Regions from separate parts of the Rahnella selenatireducens genome, predicted to be linked through region 1. Evidence: predicted binding sites of a transcription regulator. Region 1 holds the regulator's gene; each other region holds the start of a gene.
The links. The regulator CRP, encoded in region 1, controls carbon source genes, mostly activating them, when cyclic AMP is high. The targets are predictions, from matches to a motif close to ATGTGANNNNNNTCACAT.

Region 1 (3,285 bases):
CTGCCGATCGCCAGAATCAGACCCAGACGTGCGGCATTGCGCAGGGCCGAGGATTTAAAAGACAGGTAGCTTTTCACCGCAGGCCAGAAAGGCAGGCGCGGCTGGGAGTTCATCAGATCGCGGCGATACAGCGGGCGCTGCGTCCGCAGCAGTCGTGCGATACGGCTGAAATGGTAATAACAGAACTGGCCGACCGGATTCTGCGGGTTCTGCGCCGCAATTTTTTCCAGCGCCGCCAGTTCATTCGCCATGGTGAAACGCTCGGAGAATCGGTGATAAAGAATATCGTCCGCAATCACGCGCAGACGAGCGGAAATTACCTGCGCATTCCGGCGGATCACCGCTTCTGCGTGGCTTTCTTCCACCAGTTTCTGCACTTCTTCCGGCTGATGCAGGCTGACCGTGATGTGTTCCTGCAAATCGAGTGCAACCTGAAAACGCTGGAACAGCCGCTTGTGGTTATTGTGGTGTTCATGATGCGGCAACATATGCAGCTGCTGATAGAGCAACGCAATCAGATCGATGACCTGCTGCTGGCGCTTGAGCAACGGGGGAAGGGCTGTTTCGGGGTCGATATGTTGCGTCAGCAGGCTGTATTTGGCCTCGAAATAATCCGCCAGCTGCAAATACAGCTGGCTGAGCGTTTCGCGCATAGGTTGTTCTTCGGAAATACGGAACCATGCCCAGTTAAACAGCCCGTACCAGGCGGTTCCGGCAGCAAACAGCGCCGGTGCCTGCCACATCGGCCTCACGCCGACCATACTCAGTGTGAAGATGGTGGCCACCAGCGCGCCCGGCAACAGGCGTGCGTGCAGCGGGCTGATTTCGCCGGTGACGCCGAGCAGTAAAGCCAGCGTTAACATGATGAGCGGCAGGGGAATGTGCCAGTTTTCGAGCATCACCTGCAAAAGGATACTGCTGACGGCAAACAGCGAACCGCCGACGATCAGGCGTTTAAAAAAGCGTTTGTGCGGGGTATCGAGACCGGCGACGTTGCAACAGGCCGGGCACAGCGAGAACAGCAGACCCATTTGCAGATTGCCAAACAGCCAGCAAATACCGACAGGCAGGCACAACACCAGCGTCTGGCGCAGCGCGTAGTTAACTTCGGGATGATAGAACAGTCTTCGCCATAGCGTCATGGGTAAAGCTTAGCCCATAAAAAAGGCGCGACAGTCAACTGTCGCGCCAATTTCTGAGGGATTAACGTGTACCGTAAACGACAATCGTTTTACCGTGTGCGGAGATCAGGCTCTGATCTTCCAGCATTTTGAGAATACGTCCGACTGTTTCACGTGAACAACCGACGATTTGGCCGATTTCCTGACGGGTGATCTTGATTTGCATCCCGTCCGGATGGGTCATTGCATCAGGCTGTTTGGCCAGATTAAGCAAAGTTTGCGCGATACGGCCTGTTACGTCGAGGAAGGCAAGGTTGCCGACTTTCTCTGACGTCACTTGCAGACGGTTTGCCATCTGCGCGGAAAGACGCATCAGAATATCCGGGTTTACCTGAATCAGCTGGCGGAATTTTTTATAAGAAATTTCAGCCACTTCGCAGGCAGTTTTAGCACGAACCCAAGCACTGCGTTCCTGCCCTTCTTCGAAGAGTCCCAGCTCGCCGATGAAGTCACCTTGGTTAAGGTATGACAGTATCATTTCTTTGCCTTCTTCATCTTTAATCAGGACGGCAACCGACCCTTTCACGATGTAGTACAGCGTTTCGGCTTTTTCACCCTGGTGAATCAGCGTACTTTTAGAAGGATACTTATGTATATGACAGTGAGACAGGAACCATTCGAGAGTCGGGTCTGTTTGTGGCTTGCCGAGAACCATTTGCTATTATCCTCTGTTGTTATCGCTGCCCAAAATCACAGGGCTCAGAGTTCCCTGTACGGCACTTACTTTAAAAAGCGCCCTTTCAGCATATAACTCCCCAGAAATGCTGCAAGCGGATGTCGGAGTGAAACAGCCTGATTATTGCTGTTAACACCGTGGGTTCTGTTCTTAAACCGCAAAAACCGTCACCGCAATTTACTGGAAAGTATGTTTCGGCTTTGTTTGTAACACAGGTTTGCAATGCTGTCTTCTGTTGTCTCGCTTCAGCATGATGGCGATCGGGTTACGTTGCCAGTTTTTGGGTGAAAGGGTAGTCTGAGGGGAAAATTTGACGAATTTATCCACCGGGAGAAGAGCACATGCACGCACGCGTAAAATGGGTAGAAGGGCTGACGTTTTTAGGTGAGTCAGCGTCGGGCCATCAGATCACAATGGATGGTAATGCGGGCGACAAAGCCCCAAGCCCGATGGAAATGTTGCTGATGTCAGCGGGTGGTTGCAGCGCGATTGATGTGGTGTCTATTTTGCAAAAAGGCCGCAACGACGTGCGTGACTGCGAAGTGAAACTGACGTCTCAGCGCCGTGAAGAAGCGCCGCGTCTGTTCACGCACATCAACCTGCATTTTATCGTCACCGGTAAAGACCTGACGGATAAAATTGTGGAACGCGCGGTCAGCCTTTCTGCGGAAAAATATTGCTCTGTTTCCCTGATGCTGGGCAAAGCCGCGACGATCACCCACAGTTTTGAAGTAGTGAACGCCGAATAAGTCACCACCAGCGATACGACTGGCACTGACTTCGCAGTAAATCCAGAAATCGCCGCGCGGCAAAAGTCAGCGGCGATTTCTGCGAATAAAGCACGCAATATTCCGCCTCTGGCAGCGTATCGATATTGAGCAGGCAAAGCCTGTCCTGCAAGCCGAACGGCGCGCGCATCGCCTTCGCCACAATCGTCAGATAATCCGACTGCAATACCATATTCAGCCCGCACACCACCGAATCCGTTCTTACCGGCGTTTCACCTGCTGGCGCGCTAAAGCCGTTCATTGAAAGCTGAATCTGCTGGTAATAACCCATATCCGTTTCCGGCAACACCCAGCGCGCGCCCTGCAATTCTTCGAGCGTGGTGGCACCTGCCAGCGGATGCCCTTGCCGCGCAATCACGCCAAACGGCGCGCTAAACAGCGGCTCACGCACCAAATCTTCCAGCGGAAAACCCGGCCCGGCGGTTCCGACGGCAAAATCGAGTTTCCCTTCACGCAGCGCCGGTAACAGCGTCGAAAGCTGGCCTTCTTTAATCAGCAGTTTGGACTGGGGAAACTGCGTTTTGAACGCTTCATTGAGAGCCGGAAACACTGTCAGCGCCAGCAGTGATGAAAACCCGATAGCCACCGAACCCTGCGAATACTGATTAATCTGCTGGATCTCATCCGCCGCGCGTTCAAG
Region 2 (3,285 bases), on a different contig from region 1:
TGTGGCCGATACCGCCCATTTCTACCAGTTTCTCAGCTTTATTTACCGCATCTTCGAAATCTTTAGCGCGGTACATTGCCAGGGTAGGGGACAGTTTTTCGTGTGCAAACGGTTCAGATTCATCAACAACGCTGACTTCGCCGATTAACACTTTGGTGTTAGCAGGAACTTTAATACCAGCCATTTCAGCAATTTTCACCGCTGGCTGACCTACGATAGCAGCGTTCAGACCACCGTTTTTAAGGATGATGTCAGAAACCGCTTTCAGCTCTTTGCCCTGCAGCATGTAGCCGCCGTGGGAGGCGAAGCGTTCGCGAACTGCGTTATAAGCAGAATCAACGACGATAATGGACTGTTCAGAAGCACAGATTACGCCGTTATCGAAGGTTTTAGACATCAGAACAGAAGCGACAACACGTTTGATGTCGGCAGTTTCGTCAACAACAACTGGGGTGTTACCTGCACCAACACCGATGGCTGGTTTACCAGAGCTGTATGCGGCTTTAACCATGCCAGGACCACCGGTTGCCAGAATCAGGTTCAGGTCAGGGTGATGCATTAACTGGTTAGACAGTTCTACACTGGGTTCATCAATCCAGCCGATGATGTCTTTTGGTGCACCTGCAGCGATAGCGGCTTGCAGCACGATATCAGCAGCTTTGTTGGTCGCATTTTTTGCACGTGGGTGCGGGGAGAAGATGATGCCGTTACGGGTTTTCAGGCTAATAAGCGCTTTGAAAATCGCAGTGGAAGTCGGGTTGGTGGTTGGAACGATACCGCAGATCAGGCCGATTGGCTCAGCGATAGTGATGGTACCGAAAGTATCATCCTGACCCAGAATGCCACAGGTCTTTTCATCTTTGTAAGCATTGTAGATATATTCAGAAGCGAAGTGGTTTTTGATCACTTTGTCTTCGACGATACCCATTCCGGATTCTTCAACAGCCAGTTTGGCAAGGAGAATTCGAGAATCGGCAGCAGCCAGGGCGGCGGCAGCGAAAATCTTATCTACTTGTTCTTGACTGAAGTTGGCATATTCGCGCTGTGCCTTCTTGACTCGTGCTACGAGTGCGTTTAGTTCAGCGACATTTGTTACAGCCATAATGCTCTCCTGATAAAGTTAAACTCTTTTAGTAAATAATCTGCCAAAGACTAGTATAGACCTGCTATCAGTCACCGTGAGAAACTAATTAATGCTAAGGATCTCAATGTGTTGTCTTTGTATTTTTATTTGCTCAAAGAGCTTTCAGTTGTGAAGCACCGGGTAAAGTCGAAATCTTTTAAATCACCTTTTTCACTTAACGTTTTGTCTTCAAGTAACGCTGAGTGACTATGTACTGAGCTTACCTATTTGTAGGCAGGGTGAATTTGATCTAGATCACTAAATACCGATGCTGACACCTTTCAGCAGGGTGTTGTTGAGAATGATTATCAAATTAACCCATGGATAATACAGTTTAGTAGCTAAAGTTATCAATAAAAAAACTCATTTTTAACAAAAGCCTTATTCACTGCCTTTATTTCAAAATCTGGTGATAAAAACTATGAAACGGCGTGGCGCCTTTACGGGGATTCCAGTACATTAGCGCCCATCAAAACCTTCTTCTGCTGGCATAGTTGTGCGGAGTTCTGCGTGAGCCAATCTTTATTAGATTTTTCAGGGTATATCAAATTTTTCGTCGGCCTGTTTGCACTGGTCAACCCGGTGGGGATCTTGCCGGTGTTTATCAGTATGACCAGCTATCAGGCAGCGGCAGGGCGTAATAAGACCAACATGACAGCCAATCTGTCCGTGGCCATTATATTGTCGACGGCGCTTTTCCTGGGCGACGCGATTTTGCACTTATTTGGGATTTCCATTGATTCATTCCGCATTGCCGGCGGGATCCTGGTTGTGACGATTGCGATGTCGATGATCAGCGGCAAGCTGGGTGAAGATAAGCAGAATAAACAGGAGAAGTCAGAAACGGCGATCCGTGAAAACGTTGGCGTGGTTCCGCTGGCGTTGCCGCTGATGGCCGGGCCGGGTGCGATAAGCTCGACGATTGTCTGGAGTTCCCGCTACAACGGCTGGCAGAATCTGCTGGGGTTGACCGTTGCCATCATCTTCTTTGCATTCTGCTGCTGGTTGCTGTTCCGTGCGGCACCTTTATTAGTCCGCCTGTTAGGGCAAACTGGCATCAACGTCATTACCCGTATCATGGGCCTTTTACTGATGTCACTCGGTATTGAGTTTATCGTCACCGGTATTAAAGCTATTTTCCCCGGCTTGCTCTGATTCCTAGGCTACAAATTCTCGCGGATACATTAACGTTATCCGTGAGAATTATTACTCCTTCTTATAATCGTGTGCATTAATATAGTGCAGCTAATGCCTTAATTGAGAGCACTTGCACCCTAATGTGGCGTAAATCTACATCTCACCTTCCTTTTTAATCCAAGTCTCCATTTATTCTAATAAACTTAGCTAATTCTTCGCTAAATACTGTTATTTATTGCCCGTATTGCCGTTAATTTATCCACATCATTCTGTAAGGCTTGTGCAGGCCGTACCGAGATGTTATTAGTGTTAACACAGCAGTTAACAGCGCTTTATCCTTGAAATCATCCCATTGTTAACTGATTGTGTCAGAGCAGTTCCTGAACAACCGTCGTTACAAAAAAGTGTGAGAAATAGCATGTTAACTCAACATATAACAATGGGTTAAGTGCCATTTCTGACGTGAGGTTGCAGGTGTCCTTCTGGCACACTTAACGCATAAAAGAGAATTACGTAACAAATTTGCAAAATTTATTGGCGCCCGTATCAGGCTTCTGATAATTTTCAAATCGTCTTCAAAAATGGAATTTTGTTTAGAGTCGTGCTCAGAGTGAGAATGAATCTTGCCCGGCATAGAGAGATTGAAGCAATTTCATTTGTTTTGGAGAGTGTCGTGTCATCATGCGTATCACAAAATTATCCTCGTGCGCTTTCTGTGAAAAGAAAGTCAGGTATTGAGATGACGACAATTAACAACCTTGCGTTGACTCTCCCGATTCAACAAAACAAATCTTCAGTACTTCTTCTGATTAAAATGAATGACAGCGCTTAACTGCGACGGATTTTCTATCGCCTTAATTCGGGTTAAAAGAAAATAATCGGGTGAAGTACAGAAATAACAGAATGTGATTGCCTGGTGTGCGACTGAACATTGTGGAGTGGCGTACGGGGTTATCAAATGGAGTGGGGTCATCCTCAAGGATCCTGGAAACCGCACGGCGAATACAGCCTGACGTTTCATCAAA
Region 3 (3,285 bases), on a different contig from region 1:
CAAATCGGTGCGGATCTTATTGATGTCTGCCTGCACCGCTTCGGCGGCGGCAGGCTGGTTTTCCTGCAGATGGCGGTAAACGGCGTTGACCTGTGCGGGGATAATATTGGCGATACCGGAAATGCAGCCGGCGCTGCCTTCGGTGAAACCGCGATAAATCAGTGAATCAGGCCCGGTCAGCACGTCAAAATCAGCAAACTGCTGACTGACCTCGTGAAAACCGTGCAGGCTCTCGTACGAACCAGCACTGTCTTTAATCCCTTTAATATTAGGATGATCGGCCAGTACGCGGACTACGTCCGGCGTCAGCGTATTACCGGTTCTTGCCGGAATATTGTAGAGATATACCGGAACCGTCAGCGCATCGGCGACGGCGCGGAAATGCGCAATCAGCTCCTGCGGACGCAGCGCCGCAAACCACGGCGTAATCACCGACACGGCGCGCACGCCGAGTTTCTCAATCTGTTTTCCCAGACGAATGGTGTCGCGGGTAGAAATCTCGCCGACATGCGACATCACGCCCGTGTCATCGCCCGCGGCTTCGAGACAAATCTCTGTGACCTGAATTTTTTCCTGCTCGCTGAGCATAAAGAATTCGCCGTTAGTGCCGTTACAGAAAATATTATTTCCTGCCTGTTTCTGGCGTTTTACCTGCTGGCGCAATGCGTCACCGTCGAGTTCTCCCCTGGCGGAGAACGGCGTCACAATGGCGGTATAGACTCCGGTAATATTATTCATTTTATTCTCTTTACGTCGTTGTAATCGGATATGAAATAAGGGGTTAACGAATGCTGCGGTAAATTTCCGCTATTTGATTTTTGTCGACCGGCATCGGTACATTTTTAATTAAACGTTGTACCTCTATTGCCCCCTGCGACAAATAAGGAATGTCGTCAGGTGTGATATTCAGCTGGCTTAATTTGACCGGTAAATCCAGGCGATGGACCAGCGCATCAAAATATTCCACCAGTGCATAGGATTTTTCTTCTTCACGTAATGTCGGGTCAGCGCCGGGAATTAAGTCATAGGCTTGCGCAAATTTATTCACGGCGGAAGGTCTGACAAAAGCCATACAAGGCGCGAGCAGAATGGCGTTCGCCACCCCGTGAGGAATGTGATATTTCCCGCCGAGCGGATAGGACATAGCGTGAACCAGATGGGTACCCGCATGGGCAATCGAAGCGCCGCCGTAATAAGACGCCCACAGCATATTCAGCCGTGCCTCCAGATTTTCCGGTTCGGCAACGGCCGTTTCGAGGCTGGCAAACAATTTTTTCATGCCGACCAGCGCGAAGTTATCACTGACCGGGTTAGCAATGACCGACGTGAAGCATTCGAAAAGGTGGCACAGCGCATCGATGCCGGTTGAGGCCGCAATGCGCGCGGGCATACTGGTGGTGAGTTCGGGCACCAGCGCAACATAATCGGGCAGCATGACCGGCGTAATAATGCCTATTTTGGTTTCCTTTTCGGGGATCGCCAGAATCGCGTTTGGCGTGGCTTCTGAGCCTGTGCCTGCAGTGGTGGGGATCAGTAACGACGTCGTGCGGCGTTGCGGTTTCTCACCTGCCAGCAGACTGCCGAGCGTCACGACTTCATCTCCGGCGCACAGAATCGAAAGCAGCTTTGCGACGTCCAGAACACTTCCACCGCCGACGCCAATCACCAGATCGACCTGCGGCTGACCCAGGGTTTTCAGAATGTCGGCGACGTCATGCTGGCTCGGTTCCGGCGGCACATTATCAATTATGCTCACCTGACAGCCCGCGTTATCGAGCTGACCGATAAGCGACTGCACCGGCGGCAGGCCAATAATGTTTTTGTCGCTGACCAGCAGAACCTGACGTTTTCCGGCCAGCAAGTAGCCGATGTCCTGTAATGACTGAAAACCGCTGATGATCGTAGTGTCTATATTCATGCCTTTTTCCTGCCGTCTGAGTCTTTAGTAAGAGTGAGTTCAATCATTAAAGATCGACACTCCTCACATCGTCAGGGCAATTTATAGGCGAAATTGAAGTTGAATAATTTGAACTTGCTCACATATAATCAATCATGATTGAATATAATCATATCCAGCAAGATTAACCTGACCTCATTCATCACGGAGCCACGATGGCCGAAACAGCAGCAACCACAGACTCTCATCACACAGCCGGATTGCTGGTGATTGCCGACGACTTTACCGGCGCGAATGATACCGGCGTGGCGCTGGTGGCGCAGGGAATGTCGGTATGCGTGCAGTTTGACATTACTGGCAGCGTGGAAAAAAACCGCGCCGGTCACGCACTGATTTACAGCACCGACAGCCGGGCTATGAGTGCAGCGGATGCCGCGCTTAAGGTCACGCAGGCTGTGCTGGTCGCATCACCGGTTTCCACTGAGGAAGGATGGGTCTTCAAGAAAATCGACTCCACGCTACGCGGGAATCTGGGGGCAGAAACCGAAGCCGCACTGATGGCGCTCGACTGCCCGCTGGCGATTGTCGCGCCCGCAGTACCTGAACTCGGGCGAGTGGTAAAAGACGGGCTTTGCTACGTGAATGACCGCTTACTGACGGAAACAGAATTCGCCACAGACCCGAAAACGCCGGTCAGCACGGCCAGCGTCGGCGGACGTCTGGCTGACCAAACATCGCTGCGCCAGCATCACATCAGCCTTGAGGCGCTGCGCTCCGGTGATTTTCAGGCGCAGCTTTTCGCGCTGACGGCCTCGGGTGTTCGCATTGTTGTGGCCGACAGCCAGACCGCAGACGATTTGAACCTGATTATCCGGGCCGCTGAAAGTCTGCCATTCAGGCCACTGCTGGTCGGTGCTTCCGGCCTGAGCCATGCGCTTGCGCAACATTGTCTGACGCCGCAAATCTCGCCTGTGAATATCACTGAACGCACAGCCGCGCCGCTGCTGGCGGTTATCGGTTCAATGAGTGAAATCGCGGCGCAGCAGATTGCTTTTGTACAACAACACCGCCCCGTTTTACTGATCGACATTGATGTTCTCCGGCTCTTCTCAGCGGATTCAGACAGGTTGCTGACGACGCTTTCTGCTGAAATTCGCCACGCCGTCGCGGAGGGCAAACATTGTTTTATCCGTACCCGCCAGAATGAAGAACAACGGCATTCCGTTGCCCTGTTTTGCCAGCAAAATCACATCAGCCGCCCGCAAATGGGCGGGCGCATTGCCGCCTTTCTCGGGCAATTGATTCAGAACGTTTTACAGCAACTGGAGACGAAACCGGGCGGACTTTATCTGTCAGGCGGAGATATCGCGCTGGCCGTTGCCCGGGCT

Region 2: adhE (bifunctional acetaldehyde-CoA/alcohol dehydrogenase) is a predicted target of CRP. The motif match lies at 1,367-1,384, and genes of this name have one in related genera.
Region 3: ACLBVC_RS09435 (iron-containing alcohol dehydrogenase) is a predicted target of CRP. The motif match lies at 2,025-2,042, and genes of this name have one in related genera.

What each region holds. Positions count from the first base shown of each region.
Region 1 covers NZ_JBKEZJ010000006.1:327,160-330,444, forward strand. The annotation lists gene ACLBVC_RS12885 (YccS/YhfK family putative transporter) at 1-1,142, opposite strand, end outside; gene crp (cAMP-activated global transcriptional regulator CRP) at 1,204-1,836, opposite strand; gene ACLBVC_RS12895 (OsmC family protein) at 2,199-2,606, shown strand; gene ACLBVC_RS12900 (LysR substrate-binding domain-containing protein) at 2,608-3,285, opposite strand, start outside.
Region 2 covers NZ_JBKEZJ010000009.1:216,425-219,709, forward strand. The annotation lists gene adhE (bifunctional acetaldehyde-CoA/alcohol dehydrogenase) at 1-1,102, opposite strand, end outside; gene ACLBVC_RS16500 (YchE family NAAT transporter) at 1,634-2,278, shown strand.
Region 3 covers NZ_JBKEZJ010000004.1:375,975-379,259, forward strand. The annotation lists gene ACLBVC_RS09430 (dihydrodipicolinate synthase family protein) at 1-738, opposite strand, end outside; gene ACLBVC_RS09435 (iron-containing alcohol dehydrogenase) at 782-1,918, opposite strand; gene dtnK (D-threonate kinase) at 2,113-3,285, shown strand, end outside.